DNA from 3 places in the Actinoallomurus sp. CA-150999 genome. Region 1 is predicted to be linked to each of the others. Evidence: riboswitches for the same ligand, from Rfam matches in the RefSeq annotation. Region 1 holds a riboswitch; each other region holds the start of a gene.
The links. A riboswitch is a leader RNA that binds a small molecule or an ion and turns the genes downstream of it on or off. The one in region 1 is predicted to bind cobalamin.
Positions count from the first base shown of each region.

Region 2: it holds a riboswitch for cobalamin, as region 1 does, so the genes downstream of both, ACQP2O_RS44975 (ribonucleoside-diphosphate reductase subunit alpha) here and ACQP2O_RS41210 (putative cobaltochelatase) in region 1, are expected to answer to the same signal.
Region 3: it holds a riboswitch for cobalamin, as region 1 does, so the genes downstream of both, bluB (5,6-dimethylbenzimidazole synthase) here and ACQP2O_RS41210 (putative cobaltochelatase) in region 1, are expected to answer to the same signal.

Region 1 is NZ_CP192063.1:8,906,537-8,912,578, forward strand. Features, by position in the region: gene ACQP2O_RS41200 (cobyrinate a,c-diamide synthase) at 1-1,132, opposite strand, end outside; gene cobO (cob(I)yrinic acid a,c-diamide adenosyltransferase) at 1,161-1,763, opposite strand; gene ACQP2O_RS41210 (putative cobaltochelatase) at 1,827-3,950, opposite strand; cobalamin riboswitch at 4,010-4,131, opposite strand; gene ACQP2O_RS41215 (LLM class F420-dependent oxidoreductase) at 4,336-5,364, shown strand; gene ACQP2O_RS41220 (DUF6504 family protein) at 5,370-5,645, opposite strand; gene ACQP2O_RS41225 (hypothetical protein) at 5,844-6,042, opposite strand, start outside.
Region 2 is NZ_CP192063.1:9,769,322-9,775,363, forward strand. Features, by position in the region: gene ACQP2O_RS44970 (ribonucleotide-diphosphate reductase subunit beta) at 1-489, opposite strand, end outside; gene ACQP2O_RS44975 (ribonucleoside-diphosphate reductase subunit alpha) at 486-2,738, opposite strand; cobalamin riboswitch at 2,838-3,053, opposite strand; gene ACQP2O_RS44980 (CbtA family protein) at 3,177-4,034, opposite strand; gene ACQP2O_RS44985 (CbtB domain-containing protein) at 4,070-4,291, opposite strand; gene ACQP2O_RS44990 (histidine phosphatase family protein) at 4,493-5,080, shown strand; gene ACQP2O_RS44995 (glycosyltransferase family 4 protein) at 5,121-6,042, opposite strand, start outside.
Region 3 is NZ_CP192063.1:9,146,014-9,152,055, forward strand. Features, by position in the region: gene ACQP2O_RS42265 (hypothetical protein) at 1-1,041, opposite strand, end outside; cobalamin riboswitch at 1,588-1,782, shown strand; gene bluB (5,6-dimethylbenzimidazole synthase) at 1,816-2,436, shown strand; gene ACQP2O_RS42275 (hypothetical protein) at 2,628-3,110, opposite strand; gene ACQP2O_RS42280 (transglycosylase SLT domain-containing protein) at 3,316-3,981, shown strand; gene ACQP2O_RS42285 (FtsW/RodA/SpoVE family cell cycle protein) at 4,014-5,492, opposite strand.

The DNA.
Region 1 (6,042 bases):
TCACCGGCGAGTCGGCCACCGCGACCGCCTCGCGGTAGCCGAGGGTGAGCCGGGAGGTCATGCGCGCCTCCGCGTCGACGACCCCGCACATCGGCGCGCCGTCGAGGGTTCGGGCGAGGTAGAGCAGACCGGCGCACTCGGCGTAGATCGGCCCGTCGAACGCGGCGACCTGGCGGCGCAGCGGTTCGTTGGCCGCGAGTTCGGGAGCGTACATCTCGGGGAAGCCGCCGCCGATCACGACGCCGCGCGTGCCCTCCGGCAGCGCCTCGTCCCGCAGCGGGTCGAACGGGACGACCTCCGCCCCGGCGGCGTTCAGGAGCTCGTCGTTCTCCGTGTAGCCGAACGTGAACGCCGGACCACCCGCGACCGCGACAACAGGACGCGCACCCGCGAACTCCGGCTCCGCCGGGTCCCAGGGGTCGGCCGTGATCGGCGGTGCGCCGTGGGCGAGGGCGAGCAGGCCCTGCAGGTCGCAGGACTCGGCCACAAGGGCGCCGAGCCGCTCGACGGTCCGTACGGCGTCGGCGCTGCGCTCGGCCGCCGGGATGAGGCCCAGGTGACGCGACGGGGTGCCGGCGTCCGCGTGGCGCCGCAGCACGCCGAGCACGGGCAGCCCGGTCTCCTCGATCGCCGCCCGGCAGATCCGCTCGTGCCGGTCGGACCCGACCCGGTTGAGGATCACGCCGCCGATCCGCACCGTGGAGTCGTACGTCACGAAGCCGTGGACCAGCGCGGCGACCGAGCGGCCGGCCGACGAGGCGTCCACGACGAGGACGACCGGCGCGTCCAGGAGCCGGGCCACGTGCGCCGTGGAGGCGAACCCGCCCCCGCCGGCGGCCTCGGCCCCGTCGAACAGCCCCATAACGCCCTCGATCACGGCGACGTCCGCGCCCCGCGCCCCGTGCAGGAACAGCGGCGCGACGAGGTCCTCCGACGTCAGCCACGGATCGAGGTTGCGACCGGACCGCCCGGCCGCGAGCGCGTGGTAGCCGGGGTCGATGTAGTCCGGTCCGACCTTGTGCGGCGAGACGTCGAGCCCGCACGCGGTCAGCGCGGCCATCAGCCCCGTCGCGACCGTCGTCTTGCCGCTCCCGGAGGCGGGAGCGGCGATGACGAGACGCGGGATCCTCACCGGACCGCCCGCGCGATCGGGGACACGGTCACCATTCGATGCCCTTCTGGCCCTTCTGGCCGGCGTCCATGGGGTGCTTGACCTTCCCCATCTCGGTGACGAGGTCGGCGAGCTCCACCAGACGCGGGTCGGCGTCGCGGCCGGTGATGACGACGTGCTGGTACCCCGGGCGGTCCCGCAGCGTCGCGACGACGTCCTCGACGTCCACCCATCCCCACTTCATCGGGTAGGTGAACTCGTCCAGCACGTACAGCGTGTAGGTCTCGGCGGCGAGGTCGCGCTTGATCTGCTCCCAGCCCTCGCGCGCGTCCGCCGCGTGGTCCTCCTCGGTTCCGGGCCGCTGGATCCACGACCAGCCCTCGCCCATCTTGTGCCAGGTGACCGGGCCGCCCTCGCCGGACTCGCCGAGGACGCGCAGGGCCCGCTCCTCGCCGATGCGCCACTTGGCGGACTTGACGAACTGGAACACCCCGATCGGCCAGCCCTGGTTCCAGCCGCGCAGGGCCAGTCCGAAGGCGGCGGTGGACTTGCCCTTGCCCGGCCCGGTGTGGACGACCACCAGGGGCCGGTTGCGGCGCTGGCGGGTCGTGAGCCCGTCATCGGGCACCTGCGACGGCTTTCCCTGCGGCATGTCAGTCCTCCCGTACGACGACGGTCACGAACTCATCGTCGAGATTGATCTTTCGTTCCGGGGTCACGCCGCCGCCCTGCTGTCGTTGACGACACTGGTGAGGGCGTCGGCGGCCAGTTCCTCCAGCCGGACGACCTCGGCGCCGAGGCGGGCGGCGATCCCGCCGGCGAGCCCGAGGCGTACGGGGCCGTGCTCGCAGTCGACCACGACGGCGGTGACGCCGTGCAGGAGTCCGGCGGCGCGCAGCGCGTCGGCGGGTGAGCCGTGGGTCGCCCGGCCGTCGGTCACGAGGACGAGCAGCGGACGGCGGGCGGGGTCGCGCAGGCGTTCGCCGCGCAGCACGTCGGCGGCGCGCAGCAGTCCCGCGGCGAGCGGGGTACGCCCGCCGGTGGGCAGGGTCTCGAGGCGGCGGGCCCCGGCCTCGACGGAGGAGGTGGGGGGCAGCGCGAGCTCGGCGGACGTGCCCCGGAAGGTGATCAGGCCGACCTTGTCGCGGCGCTGGTAGGCGTCGAGGAGGAGGCTGAGCACGGCGCCCTTCACCGCGCGCATCCGCTGCCGGGCGGCCATCGAGCCGCTCGCGTCGACGACGAACAGCACCAGGTTGCCCTCCCTGCCCTCCCGGACGCGTTCGCGCAGGTCGCCGGAGCGGATCACCAGCCCGGGGCCGGTGCGGCCGCGGGCGCGCTGGTGCGGGGCGGCGGCGAGGAGCGTCGCGGTCAGGTGCAGCGAACGCGCGCCCGGACGCGCGCCGGTCGTCCGGCCGTACGGTGTGCGGGCGCGCGAGCGGCGGCCCGGCGCGCCGTCGCCGAGGCCCGGCACGGTGAACACCCGCGTCCGGTAGACGGCGTCGGCGGGCGCGGGTTCCGGGGAGTCCACCCGGGTGCGCTCTTCGTCGTCCTCGTCCGACGCGCCCTCGCCCGACAGCGCCTGCTCGATGTCGACCAGCGGCCCCTCGCGGGCGTCTCGCCCGTCGGAGTCGCCGGGCCCGTCCGGGCCGGAGCCGTCCGGCCCGGGGCCGTCGGGCCCGTCGTCCGGGCCGGGGTCGTCGGGATCCTCGTCGTCAGGCTTGCGCCGGGCGTCCCAGTCGACCGTCATGTCCGGGTCGGGTCCGGTGTCCGGCTCGCTTCCCCCGCGTGGCTGGGGCACGTCCGGCTCGGAGGCGTCGTCGGAGTCGTAGCCGCCGGTGTTCTCGAGGACGTCGTCGAGCTTGTCCTCGTCCAGGCCCGGCGCGTCGAAGGGGTCGCGGCGGCGCCGGTGCGGGAGGGCGAGCCGGGCGGCGATACGGACGTCGGCGGCGGTGACGACGGTCCGGTCGTGCCAGGCGGCGAGGGCCATCGCGGCGCGGGCCATCACGATGTCGGCGCGCAGCCCGTCCACCTCGAACGCGGCGCACACCGCCGTGATCTGGCGCAGCGCGCCGTCCGGCAGCACGACCTCGGAGAGCCTGGCGCGGGCCTGGCCGATCCGCCAGGCCAGCTCGGCCTCGGCCCGCGCCCAGCCGAGCGTGAACGCCGCGGGATCGGCCTCGTAGGCCAGGCGCCGCCGGACGACCTCCGCCCGTTCCTCCGGGTCCCGGGTGGCCGCCACCTCCACCGTCAGGCCGAACCGGTCGAGCAGCTGCGGCCGCAGCTCGCCCTCTTCGGGGTTCATCGTGCCGACCAGCAGGAACCGGGAGGCGTGCCGGATGGAGACGCCCTCGCGCTCGACGTACGAGTGCCCCATCGCGGCGGCGTCGAGAAGGAGGTCCACGAGGTGGTCGTGGAGCAGGTTCACCTCGTCGACGTACAGGACGCCGCGGTGGGCCTCGGCCAGCAGGCCGGGCTGGTATGCCTGGACGCCCTCGGTCAGGGCGCGTTCGAGGTCGAGCGAGCCGGTGAGGCGGTCCTCGGCGGCGCCGATCGGCAGCTCGACGAGCCGCGCCGGCCGGACCAGCGTGCCGTCGTCGTCGACGTGCGGCCCGTCGGGGCACTGCGGGTCCGGCGCCTGCGGGTCGCAGGAGAACCGGCAGTCCGCCACGACCGTGACGTCCGGCAGCAGCGCGGCGAGGCCCCGCACGATGGTGGACTTGGCGGTGCCCTTCTCGCCACGGACCAGCACGCCGCCGACGGCCGGGGAGACCGCGTTGATCAGGAGGGCGAGCTTGAGGTCGTCCAGCCCCGTGATGGCGGAGAACGGATAGGTGTTCACCCGGTGGTCGTCCTTTCCTCGGGTTAACGCGCCCGTAGGTGGCCTGGCATCGGCGGCCGGAGTCTCCTGGCTCCCGGCTCGCCGCCCGCCCTCGACCTTCCGGCTCACGCCGTGGCCATTCTTGAGGAAGAACTCCCCGGTCACAGTTGCGCGACAGCCCCGGATTCACACCGGGTTCCTCCGCGTATCGCCGGAAGACAGCATGACATATCCGGTCTGGCCCGCGACACCGCAGGTCCGACGCAGGGGCATCGCGGCCCCGGCACAGGGACACTGCGGGTCCGGCGCAGGGAGAGCGCAGGTTCGGCGCAGAGCCTCGGGCCCGTGCCGGATCGACGTCGATCTGCTTGAATAGAACGTGTTCTAGTTTCGAGGAGGCGCGCGGATGAGGCTCGGCATCAACGTCGGCTACTGGCAGCGGGATCCGGAGGACGCCACCGAGACGGTGCTGGCCGCCGAACGGCTCGGCTACGAATACGTCTTCACCGCCGAGGCGTACGGTTCCGACGCCTTCACCACGCTCGCCTGGTACGGCGCCCGGACGTCGCGCATCAAACTGGGCACGGCGGTGGTCCAGATGTCCGCCCGTACCCCCGCCGCGACCGCCATGCACGCGCTGACCCTCGACGCACTGTCCGGCGGCCGGCTCACCCTCGGCATCGGCGCGTCCGGCCCTCAGGTCGTCGAGGGCTGGTACGGCGTGCCGTTCGCCCGGCCGCTGGAGCGCACGCGCGAGTACGTCCGGATCATGCGGGACGTCTGGCGGCGCGAGGAGCCGGTGACCTCCGCCGGCCCCCACTACCCGCTGCCGCTGCCGCCGTCGGCGTACGCTCCCGGCCGCGTCACCGGCCTCGGCAAGCCGCTCAAGTCGATCGTCCATCCCGTACGCCCGCGGATCCCGGTGTACCTCGGCGCGGAGGGCCCGAAGAACATCGCCCTCGCCACCGAGATCGCGGACGGCTGGCTGCCCCTCTTCGTCGATCCGACGCAGATCGAGGCGGTGTTCGGCGCGTCGCTGGCGGGCCGCAGGGAGGGGTTCGACATCGCCGCGACCGTGACGACGATCGTGACGGACGACCTGGCGACCGCGCTGGAGTTCGCCAAGATCCCGCTGGCGTTCTACATCGGCGGGATGGGCGCCAAGGACCGCAACTTCCACCTCGACCTGATCGGGCGGCTGGGCTACGCCGAGGAGGCCGTACGCGTGCAGGAGCTGTTCCTGTCGGGCCGGCGCGACGAGGCGATCAAGGCGGTGCCGGACGAGCTGGCCGACTCCATCTCCCTGCTCGGCCCGATCGGCCGCATCAAGGAACGCCTCCGGCTGTGGCAGGACTCCCCCGTGACCACGCTCCTCATCGCCGGAGTGAAGGACGAACCGACCCTGAAGGCCATCCGCGACCTCGTCGAGTCCTGAGATCCCTAGTTCCAAGCGCGGGAGAGCATCCACGTGCCGGTCGCCTGGTCGTGACGCAGTTCGTACACGCCGATCGCCCGGTCCGGGGTGGCCTCGACGCGCCAGAACTCCCGCTCGGCGCCTTCCGGGGCCTCAGGGTGCCGTTCGTGCCACCAGTCGCGGGTGGTGACCCAGCGATCCAGGACGCGCAGCACCGTGTAGAGCCGGCCGCGCCAGACGAAGCGCGAGGGCCTGCCGTCGCTGACCCAGACCTCGACCGGGTCGCCGTACACCCGGCTCATCGGCCGCCGCCCGGCGCGTCTCCACGCCCCACAAACCCTTCGCTCGCTCCGCCCACGCGGGCCGCCCACCTTCCGGATCGATGACAGGGAGTGAGCCTGGGGGAAGGCAGGCGACAAGTTCGAACATACGTTCGGAAGTGGGTTTTGTAAAGCGCCGGCCGGCAGGCGACCTCTCAGTCGGCCGGCGACCGCCGCGACTCAGCGGCCGAGGGAGTGCGCGATCGCCTCGGCGGCGCGCGCGGGGTCGGCGGCGTCCGCCTGGCCGCCTCGGCCCCACAGGTACGACCAAGCGATGCGGGACGTCGGCATGGCGACCACCATCACGCTCCGCCCGCCGGCCGGCTCGACCACGCGCAGCATCGGCTCTTCGGCCCCGACCAGCACGCCGCGCAGACCG
Region 2 (6,042 bases), 860 kb from region 1:
GGTCCGCAGCCGGTCCATCGCGCCGAGGGAGTCGATCCAGCGGAAGCAGAACTCGGCCTTGTCGCGGATGGAGGGGATGTTCTCCACCGCGGCGAACGCCTTGACGCGTTCGTCGTGGTCGGGCAGGTAGGTGTCGAGCAGGGTCAGGTAGAACTGCACGTGTACGGCCTCTTCGAACAGCTGCCGTGACAGGTACAGGCGCGCCTCGGGCGCGTTGAGGTGGGTGTAGAGGTTGAGCACCAGGTTGTTGGCCACGATCGTGTCGCCGGTGGCGAAGAACGCCACCAGCCGGTTGACCAGGTGCAGTTCCTCCGGGGTGAGCCGGGACAGGTCGGCCAGGTCCGAGTGCAGGTCGACCTCCTCCACGGTCCAGGTGTTGCGGATCGCCGCGCGGAACCGTTCGTAGAACGCCGGGTAGCGCATCGGCCGCAGGGTCAGGTCCATCCCAGGGTCGAGCAGGCTCGTGAAGTCTCTTCCTGACGTGCTCACTGGCAGGCCTCGCAGGTCTCGGGGTTCTCCAGGGAGCACATGAGCGCTTCCTGGGCAGGGGCGACGGTCGTCTGCGCGATGCGGGTGGCCGGCCGTGACCGCAGGTAGTACGTGGTCTTCAGGCCCGATCGCCAGGCGTAGGCGTACATCGAGGACAGCTTCCCGATGGTCGGGCTGGCCATGAACAGGTTCAGCGACTGGGACTGGTCGATGTAGGGCGTACGCGCGGCGGCCAGGTCGATCAGTGCCTTCTGCGGGAGTTCCCACGCGGTGCGGTACAGCCGCCGCAGTTCCGCGGGGAGCTCCTCGATCTCCTGCACCGATCCGTCGGCGCGCTTGATCGCGTCGCGCACCGGCGGCGTCCAAAGCCCGCGCGCCTTCAGATCCGCCACCAGGTAGGTGTTGATCTGCAGGAACTCCCCCGACAGGGTCTCGCGCTTGAAGACGTTGGACACCTGCGGCTCGATGCACTCGTAGCAGCCGGCGATGGAGGCGATGGTCGCGGTCGGCGCGATCGCGACCAGCAGTGAGTTGCGCAGCCCGACCTCACCGATCCGGGCCCGCAGCGCCTCCCACTCGGCGGCGTGGACCGGGCCGGCGTCGGGCCAGTGGTCCGGGTGCAGGACGCCCCGGGCGGCGCGCGTCCGGTCGTAGGAGGGGTGCGGGCCGTGGGTCGCGGCCAGCGCCGCCGACTCCCCGTACGCCGCGAGCGCGATCTCTTCGGCGATGCGGGTGGACAGCGCGAGCGCCTCGGGTGAGTCGAAGGGCAGCCGCAGCCGGAAGAACACGTCCGCCAGGCCCATCACGCCGAGCCCGATCGGCCGCCACCGCCGGTTCGCCTTCGCCGCCTCCGGCGTCGGGTAGAAGCCGCGGTCGATCGTGCGGTCCAGGAACCGCACCGCCGTACGCGCGGTCGCCCGCAGCCTCGCCCAGTCGACCCCGTCGTCGGTCACGTGGGCGGCGAGGTTGATCGAGCCGAGGTTGCACACCGCGGTCTCGGCGTCGTGGGTGACCTCGAGGATCTCGGTGCACAGGTTGGACAGGTGCACGACGTTGCCGGGCTCGGCGGTCTGGTTGCAGGCGCGGTTGGCGGCGTCCTTGAACGTCATCCAGCCGTTGCCGGTCTGGGCGAGGGTGCGCATCATCGCCCCGTACAGCTGCCGCGCCGGGACCTGCCGGACGAACCGGCCCTCGGCCTCGGCCGCCCGGTACGCGCGGTCGAACTCCTCGCCCCACCGGTCCACCAGCTCCGGCACCTGCTTGGGATCGAACAGCGACCAGGTCGCGTCCGCCTCGACCCGGCGCATGAACTCATCCGGCACCCAGTTGGCCAGATTGAGGTTGTGCGTACGCCGCGCGTCCTCCCCGGTGTTGTCCCGAAGCTCGAGGAACTCCTCCACGTCGGCGTGCCAGGGCTCGAGGTAGACGCACGCGGCGCCCTTGCGCCGGCCGCCCTGATTGACCGCCGCGACGCTCGCGTCCAGCGTCCGCAGCCACGGCACGATCCCGTTGGAGTGCCCGTTCGTGCCCCGGATCAGCGAGCCCCGGCTCCGCACCCGGCTCCAGGAGATCCCGATGCCGCCGGCGTACTTGCTCAGCCGGGCCACCTGGCCGTACCGCTCGTAGATGGCCTCCAGCTCATCGCGCGGCGAGTCCAGCAGGAAGCAGGAGGACAGCTGCGGGCGGGCGGCGCCGGAGTTGAACAGCGTCGGCGAACTCGGCAGGTACGCCAGCCGCGACATCAGGCCGTACAGCTCCGCCGCCTCGGCCACGCTCTCGGCGAGCCCGCAGGCCACCCGCAGGAAGAAGTGCTGCGGGCGCTCCAGCACCCGCCGCGTCGTCGGATGCCGCAGCAGGTACCGGTCGTAGACCGTACGAAGCCCGAAGTAGGTGAACCGGTCGTCGGCGTAGTGGTCGACCAGCGCGTCCAGCGCCGCCGCATTGCGGTCGACGAACCCCGCGGTCTGCTCGTTGAGCAGCCCCTGCCCATGGGCCGCCGCGACGGACTCGGTGAACGTCACCGGCCCGGTCTCCTCCGCGATCGACCGGGCGAGCAGCCGGGCCGCCACCGTCGAGTAGACCGGGTCGGTGACGACCAGCGCGGCAGCCCGCCGTACGGCCTCGGCCAGATCACCGGCTCCGGCGATGAGCAGCGGATCGGCCGCCGGCAATCCGGCGCAGACGCGCTCGATCTCGGCCGCGAGCGTGGCCTCGGGCGGCGTAGGGGGCGCGATGAGCTGTTGTGTCACGGTGCTCTCTCCTCGTGGGCTTCACCCTCGTGAGAAGACGCGCACGGACGACAAGGCTCCGCCGCCGACCCTCCCACGAGGCCTGGACGACCGCGCGCTCTCGCGCACGGGTCACTGGCAGGTCTTCGGACTCGCGGGCAGCACGCCGTCAGGCGCGTCCTACTGGCCGTCGCTTCCCGGGCCCGGTCGGGCCCAGTGCTGTTGACGGCGGTCGTTCCCACTCACCGCTGCGGGGCAGTCCCGGCCTCTCACCGGGTTCCCTCTTACGACACCCGCCACACGATGCACAGGTGAACCAGCAACACGAGAACCATACATGTAGGGGCAGTCGAAATGAACAACCACCAGATATTGGGGTGTCGCCGAGAAGGATCGCGGAGCCCAGGCACGCCGAACGGCCCCCGGCGGTGATCCACCGAGGGCCTCCAGGGGTGTGTCCTACGCCGTGACCGGTGCCTGCGCGGTCCGGGGGCCTTCGGCCGTACGGGCGAGCAGGCGTTCGGCCATCGGCGCGAAGCACAGGCCGATCGCGGCCCACATGATCGCTTGTGCGGCCACCGAGTACAGGCGGAAGGAGAACAGCACGTCCGCCGGGAAGCCCGGGTAGACGATCTGGCCCTGCCGGTTCTTCAGCGGCAGCGGCGTCTCCGTCGCGTGCCGGCCGTACTCGTGGACGTTCGCCGACAGGTGCCCGAGCGAGGGAAGCACGGACATCACGACGCCGAGCGCCACGACGCAGGCCAGCCCGGCCAGCAGGGTGGCGTTCCAGTTCCCGAAGCGGGGCTTGAGCCTCTGGCCGAGCCAGACCGCCAGGATCAGGAACGCGATGGAGAACCCGACCATCAGCAGGTACAGGCCGCCTCGATCACGGATGGTCTCGCCGTGGCCGATCGCCGGCGGGTTGGCCGGGTACTTGACGAAGGGGATCAGGTAGAAGCCCAGGAACCCGCCGAGGGCGACCAGCAGCGCCAGCGTCCGTGGCCGCAGGTTCCCCGTGCGGCCACAGGCCAGGATGTAGGCCACCGCGTACAGGCCGCCCATCGCGGCGCCGAACAGGATGACGCCCACGCCGATGCCGACGTTCGCCTGGATGGTGCGGCTGAAGATGTCCGGGCCGGCGGCCTCGGGCGTGATGCCCGCCGCCTTGTCGAGAATCGCCTGAGCGGCGTCCCGGCCGCTCTCATAGTCGATGGCCGCCTGAATCTGCGGTTCGGCGAAGATCCGCGCGAAGACGAACGCGAGGATTCCACCGACCGCGCCCACGAGCAGCCCACGCAGGATGAATCGCCGTTCCACGGCGTACTCCTAGAGTTGTGGTGTCGCGGGCCGGATCAGTGGCAGGGGAACCCGAGGAAGTGCCGGGCGTCGTGGACGAACTCGTGAATGGCCATGTTGTTGCCGAAGACCGAGGTCGCGCCCTGGTCGACGCCGATGAAGTAGTACACGGCCAGGCCGAACAGCACGGTGCCGAACAGCCACAGAGCGGCCCGGGTACCCGACACCACCACCGGGGTCGTATTCGTCCGCGGAGCGGGCAGCGTGGGGGTCGTCATGTCACAGCCTCCTCAAGGGATCCAGCGTCCCTGTCACGGGTGGAGCGCTTAGATGGCGGAGGGTCTGACTCTCCGGCCCAGGGCCGGAACACAGTGGCGCGACCGTGCCGGATTCACACCGGCTTCCTCTTACCATCACGTTCGCCGGGATCGTACGTCCAGAATTCGGCACCGTCAACGTCGCAGGAGGTCACCCGCCCCATGACCGTTCGGCTCGCGCTCATCGCGCACGCGGCCACCCGCGCCACCCGCGAGGCCCGCTTCCCCGACGACGAACCCCTCGACGCGCACGGCGCCGAAGCGGCCACGGCCGCCGCGGGAACCGTGCGCCGTGTCACGGCGGCCTACCGCGGGCCCGAGGAACGCTGCCGTCAGACCGCCGCCGCGCTCGGCCTCGACGCGGCGACCGCGCCCGCCCTGGCCGACCTGGACGCGGGCACCTGGCGAGGCAGGACCCTCACCGAAGTGGAGGCGGACCACCCCGCCGACCTGTACGCATGGCTGACCGACCCCCACGCGGCCCCGCACGACGGCGAGTCGCTGTCCGCACTGATCGCCCGGGTCGCGCAGTGGCTGACCGAACTCCCCACCGACGCCACCAGGGTCGTGGCCGTCGCCCACCCCGCGGTCATCCGCGCCGCCGTCCTCCACACGCTCGGCGCCCCGCCCGAATGCTTCTGGCGCCTCGACGTGACCCCCCTGTCCCAGACCTGGCTGACACGCCACGGCGGACGCTGGCAGCTACGCGAGACCGGTCACGCGCTCACACCGCCCCCCGCGGGCCGCTGACGCCCGATCGCCTCAGTTCCCGAGTCGCCGACGCTCAACGCTATGAGCGGTGTGCGGCTGCGCGGGTGGCGAGGAGTTCGGTGAGCAGGTTCTCCCATTGCCCGGCGATGGCGGTGACGTCGTAGCGGGCGGCGGCCTGGTGGGCGGCCGCGCCCATGGCACGACGCTTGGCAGGGTCGTCGATGAGCTCGCCGAGGGCGTCGGCCAGCGCGTCGGTGTCGGCGGGCGGTACGAGGAGTCCGTTGCGGCCGTGGGTGATGATCTCGCGGGGGCCCTGTGGGCAGTCGAAGCTGACGGCCGGGACGCCGCAGGCGAAGGCCTCGATGATGGTCATGCCGAAGCCTTCGAAGGATGAGGACAGCGCGAGAACGGACGCCTCCGCGAAGGCGCTGTAGATGTCGCTGGTCCGGCCCATGAACGCGATGTTGTCGCCCAGGTCGTGCTGCGCGGCGACGGCGCGCAGTTCGCCGAGTTCGGGTCCGCTCCCGTACAGGCGCAGCGTCCACTCGGGATGGGTGGTGCTGACTTTGGCGAAGGCCGTGATGAGCCGTTCGTAGTGCTTGACCTTGGCCATGCGGCCGGCCGCGGCGATCACCGGGGCGTCCAGGCCGGAGGTCGGTTTGGCGCCCGCGGGCAGCGCGTTGGAGATGGCCTGCAGGCGTGTGGGCGCGTCGGCGAGGAAGTCGGCGTAGGCGCGCCGGTCGGCCTCGGTGAGGGTCACCAGGGCGTCCAGGCGTGGGTACCAGCGGCTCATGTGCTCCCGCAGGCCCGGGCGGTGCGCGTCCAGATGCAGGTGTTCCTGGCCGACCACGACGACGTCGCGCGGGGCGAAGCGGGCGGCCAGCAGGTTGAAGGCCGGGCGAGTGGTGATCAGCACATCGGTGTCCAGCCCGCGCAGGGCACGCCACATCTGGTAGTCGCCGCGCAACGTGACCTCCGACCAGATCCGCTCGCTGCGAGGC
Region 3 (6,042 bases), 240 kb from region 1:
GTTGGTCGCCCATGTCACATTGTGGCCGTTGTAGATCACCATGTTGTCGTCGGCCTGGAGCACCAGCGTCGCGCCATCGTGGCCGGACGTTCCCGACGCCCAGACCGCCTGTCTGCCGTTGACGTAGACGACCAGATTGCCGTCGCTCTGGAACTCGGCGTACGCACCGGCGTGATGCGTCCCGCTGGACCAGATGATCTTGCTGCTCGTGTCGCGCAGCACGAGGTCGCCGCCCGTCTGCATGGTCAACGCGAGGCGGTTCGTGCGCAGGGTCTTACCCACGTTGAGGTCGTACGGCGCATGCACTTCGAGTGCAAACGGATTCCCGCCCGACATCGGCTTCTCACTCGCCGGAACGCCCTTGCGGGCGGCTTTACCCGAGGGACCGCCCTTGTTGGCCGCATGGGCGCGAGGTGAGGGTTTGCCGGAGGCCTTGGGCTCGGCGCTCTTGGGGGCCGCCGACTTGTCCGTCGCGTGTGCTGAGGGTGTCGGGGTCGGGGTGGCCGACGGGGACATGGAGGTGTACGCGCCCGGCGGAGGCTGCTGGCCGTTACCGGCCAGCACCCTGTCGGCAGTCCCCGAGGCGGGGTGCTTCTTGGCGTGGCGCGAGCCCGTGCCGATCAGCAGGATCGGGACCGCGAGCAGGACGGCCCCGCCGATCGCGACCGCGGCCAGCACGGGTTTCTTCGGCCGGTCCGGCGGCATCTCGTCGGCGTTCGCCGCACCGGTCTGCGGGGCGACCTCCACCGCGACGTCCGTCGCCGGGGCGGGGTCCTCCTGCTCCTTCGCCGCCGACGGTGTGTCCTTCGGCCGCTCTTCGGTCTCGTCGGCCTTCTTCTCGTCGGCCTTCTTCTCGGCGGGCTTCTTCTCCTCGACGGCCTTCTTCTCCTCGGTGGCGGACCGGTCGCCGTCGTGGGCCGACTCGGCGCCGCCGGCCGGCGCCAGGTCTCCTGCCTCCTCGATGTCCGCCTTGGGCAGTTCCACCGGCCGGCGGATACCGAGCGACTCCACGCGTTCGCCGGGTCCTGACTGCGAAGACAAGATCGCTCTCCTTAGGTCTGAATCAGATCGCGGGCGGCATCGGGTCCAGCGGCGCGCCGACCGGGTGCTGCGGGACGTCCCTCCCGATGAGGGCACGTGCCGGCGCAGCGCTTCGTCGAGCCGCTCCAGCGTGGCTCGGTCGGCGTGGTCCAGAGCCCCGGCCCGGCCGGTCCCCGGTCCGCATCCTCCGGCGGGTCACGATCTACCTCCGGTGACGGATTCGGTCGCGGCGAGAGAGAGGGCGGTCGTCCGTGCACCTCCTCCACGCGACGGCGCGGCGGTCCAATGTCGGCCCCTCGCCCCGTACGCAGGCGGTATCGGCGGTAGGCCGACCCCTCGGTAAGGCATACGAATCCCACCGTGTTCGGGTTCACCAACGGACGGCTCCATTTTCGGGCGAATACCACCGATCTTTCCCGAGTACGCCCGGCGGCTTCGCGCTGCTCGACGACGCCGTCGCGGCGTACGGGTGCGCGTCTTCGGTCGAGACGACCTGGTTCAGGAGCCGCGAGTATCGGGGGCGACGGGGATTGGTACGCTCGCGGCCGGCATGGAATGACGCGAGGTGCCCCTACGAGGGGAGAATCGGGAAGCCGGTGAAATTCCGGCACGGGCCCGCCGCGGTAACCGGGGAGCCGCCGTCCACGCGCGCACGCGCAGCCACTGGCCGCCAGGCCGGGAAGGCGGATGGTCAGGCATCGATCCGGAAGTCCGAAGACCGGCCTCGCTCCACCGGCCACCGCCACGGTGGCCTGACGCAGCGGGAGCCTGCCCATGAACGCCGGCATCTACGACGTGGTCCACCGTCGCCGTGACGTGCGCGCCCAGTTCACCGGCGCGCCGATACCAGAAGACGTCCTCCACCGGATCTTGACGGCTGCGCACGCCGCGCCCAGTGTCGGGCTCTCCCAACCCTGGGACTTCATCATCGTGGAGGACCCGGCCGTACGGCGCGCCTTCCATGACCACGTCCAGCACGAACGCACCACGTTCGCCGCCACCCTCACCACGGCCGCCGCCGACCATTTCGCCCGGATAAAGATCGACGGTGTACTGGAGAGCAGCCTGTCGATCGTGGTCACCTACGATCCCGACCGGGGCAGCCCCGCGGTCTTGGGCCGACACGCCATCGCCGACGCGGGACTGTACTCGGTCTGCCTGGCCATCCAGAACCTATGGCTGGCCGCCACCGCCGAGGACCTGGGCGTCGGCTGGGTGTCCTTCTACCGCGAACCGCACCTGCGTCAGCTGCTCGGTATTCCGACCGGAATCCGGCCCGTCGCCTGGCTGTGTGTAGGGCCGGTCACCCATCTGGAGGCCGTGCCGGATCTCGAACGGCACGGCTGGCGCCACCGTCGCCCCGTGGAGGCGGCGATCCATCACAACCGCTGGTGAGCCCCGCAGGGCGTCACCGGAGGTCACCGCAGGTTCGTAGTGCCCCACGCGCATGGGTCATGTCCCTGGATGTGGTGCACGAAGGGAGCGCAAGGCGCGTGGGCTGGACGGCCTTCGGCTCCACGCCGGCTGCCGGTACCGGCGTCGCCGCCCCGTACCGTAGGTCATGCGGCCGGATCGTGGGGTCGTGCTCAGCCCGTTTCGGCCTCGGTCCGTGGTGCTCGAGTCAGGGTGAGAGCGCTACCTGCCACGCCGATAACGATGATCGCGATGGCCACGCTGATCCCGCCCTCATGGTCCCAGTAGACGTCCTTGAGCTCGATCAGCAGGGCGGCCTCGTCGACGACAAGAGCGAGCCCGATGCCGAAGGCCAGGCCCATCCACATGCGCCAGCGAGGGGAGCGCTCGACGAGTCCGCATGCTCCCACGGCGATCAGCGCCAAGATGCCCCAGATGTAGTGGTGGATGTGCACGCCACCGACCCGGACATTCCCCAGGCCGGCGACGTGGACGTGGATCGCCCAAGTCAGCAGGCGCAGCCCGGCGAACGTCGCGGTGAATCCCCACCAGGCCAGCACCAGTCCCCGCCGGGTCGGATGAACGTCCCGCAACCGGCGTGGGCGACGCTGTTCCAAGCGGCGGGCCTTGTGGTCTCGCGGCACCTGTTCGGTCACTCGGCGAGCGTACTTCGACTCATCGGCTCTTCGCGGTCACGGTGGCCGGCTGTACCCGGAATGACGTAGGGCCGGGAAGCTCTCAGTCCTACGGTGCGGGTATGACCTCCGAATCCGGCGTCATCATCCTTGAGATCGATGGCATGAGGCTGATCGGGGGCCAGACTGTAAAGCATCGATCGGCGCGGATTCGGGGAGGCATTGGGTGCGAGACCATCCGGGGCGATGGTTTGTCATCCTGGTCGTGGCTGTCGCCGCGGCGTTCTGGGTGCTGAAACACGGCGGAGATGATTCCGGCGGCATGCGACCAACCGGGTCCGGCAGGTCCGGCGTCGCATCGACACCGAGTGGCAAGGCTCCTGGCCGATCGGATTCGACGTCGGATTCGAACGACCCCTCGCGCTTTGCCGCACAGGTCATCAAGCACGCACGCGAGGCCAGGATCAGCCCGAAACTGCTGATGGCGATCCTGTACAACGAATCGGACAAGCCACACGACCCGGGCTTCGAACGCGCCTGGCAGAAGATCAAGCCAGATGCCGCGTTCGGCATCGCCGACATGCACCGGCCTGCGTTCAATGAGGTCAAACACGGCCGCAGCTTCGCCAACCGGAGCTGGGAGGAACTTCCTGACGACCCCGACCTCGCGATCACTGCCGCGGCCTGGTATCTGCACGACCTGGCTACCGACTTGCCCGCCAAATGGTCCGGGCCGTACACCCGAAATGAGTTGCTGGCTCTCGGCTACAACGCCGGGCCCGGCACCATGAGGGCATTCGCCCGCGGTGCTAAACCTGGTGACGTCGCCCAGTCCTACCTGGACCGCCTACGTCAGAACTGGGCAACGGCCGAACGGGCCCTCCGCCGTTAGCAGCGAGCATTTATAGCCGTGTCCGGTGATGTTCAGGTGGCTCGCACCACTTGCGTCATGCCTTCGTCCTGGATCGGTTGTGGTGCGGGCCGTCGGGCGGTGTCGCTGACGCGGATGAGGATGGCGACGAGCACCCAGTTCGACAGCAGCGCTGAACCACCTTGGGCCAGGAACGGGGTGGTGACGCCGGCCGTCAGGGGAATGAGCCCGGTGACGCTGGCGATGATCAGGAAGACCTGAAGGGCGAAGATGAAGGAGATCCCGCCGGTGAACAGCTTCAGGAACGGATCGCGGGTGGTCAGCGCCGCCTTCATCCCGCGCTCCACGAGTAGCGCGAAGACCAGCAGGATCACCATGAGTCCGGTGAGCCCGAGTTCTTCGCCGAAGGAGTCGAAGATGTAGTCGGCGTAACTGACCGGGGTGAGGTACGGCTGGCCCTGCCCGAGCCCGGTGCCGAGCACGCCCCCTTGGGCGAGGGAGAACATACCCCGCATGGGCTGGCCGCTGTCGGCATAGTGCCCGCCCAGAGCGGCGCATTTGCTCACGAAGTCGCTCGTCTGCGATGTCGCGTGGATGAGGGCGGCCTGGGTCTGCTGGTTGATCACCTTGGCGCCGATGGCGCAGCCGCCGTCGAAGTACGCTTGCGGGTGCGACCACACGGCGAACCGTTGGTTGACATGGCCGAGGAAGGGCAGCTGGGTCGCGGCGTACGCACCGGCCGAGAACAGCCCGCCGCCGATCAGCACCCACGAGATTCGCTCGGTCGCGATGTAGAGCATCGCGATGAAGAGGCCGAAGAACAACACGCCTTGGCCGAGGTCCTTCTCCAGTACGAGGACGCCCACACTGATCAACCAGATGACCAGGATCGGGCCGAGATCCCGGCCGCGCGGCAGCGCCAGGGGGCCGATTCGCCTGCCGACCAGGGACAGCGCGTCGCGCTTGGTGACCAGGTAGCCGGCGAAGAAGGCGATCAGGGCGATCTTGGCGAACTCCCCCGGCTGGATCGAGAACCCGCCGAGCCGAAGCCAGACCTTCGCGCCGCCCGCGCCGCTGATGCTGGACGGCAGCAGACCGGGAAGGACCAGGAAGAACAGGCCGGCCGCACCGATGGTGTACCGGTAGCGCTGCAGCACCCGAAGATCACGCAGGACCAACAGCACCGCCGCGAAGGCGATGATGCTGATGGCGGTCCACATCAGCTGGTTCGCTGCCGAAGCGTTGATCGGGTAGCACTGCTCGCCCGCCGCCTTCGCCGCGACGCAGTTCTTGCTGTGCTGCAGGTCGAGCCGGTAGATCATGGCCAGCCCGAGCCCGTTCAAGAACACCGCGAACGGCAGCAAGAGTGGATCGGCGTACGGCGCGAACCTGGCGATGAGCACATACGCGATCGCCACCAGGGCGGCGAGCCCGCCGCCGTAGCCGAACATCCCGGCCGGCAACTGCCCATCTCGCGCCAGCCCCACCTGCGCGAAAGCGGCCAGCGCGACCGTCACGGCGAATCCCAGCATCACGAGCTGGGCACCACGGCGAGGACGACCCGTTATGTGAACTTCAGGCTCAGCATCCACTAGCACTTCCTCATCTTCCTGGCGGCGCGCCGGCGGAGGGCCGGTAAGCACGGCGGCCTTCATCGCCGACCAGAAGACCGGCCACGATGTACGGCACGCCATCGCCGGCCAGGCCCTGGGCGCCTCGCAACCGTGGTTCTCTCCAAGTGGCGCCCAGCAACTGCCCCATACAGCGACACAAGCCGCATGACAACGGATGTCCGCATCTCGGGGGAAGCTCAGGAGATCATGATCCCGACCCGTCACCGTACCCGAGGGGGTAATTGCCGTATGAATTGCCAACCTTCCTGCTGGATGGCGCGTCGGCGGCATAATTTAGCCGGGCCAGTGTTAACCCCAGGGAAGAGTCGGGTTAGCGAACGGTGACCAGACATCTGCGGATCGGCGGCTCGCGAGGCCGCGTGTTCGCCTTCGATGGTCTTGAGCTGCCATATCGGGTGGGACACTACCTTCTTATCCCGACAAGGTCAGCGACATATCTTAGATCGGC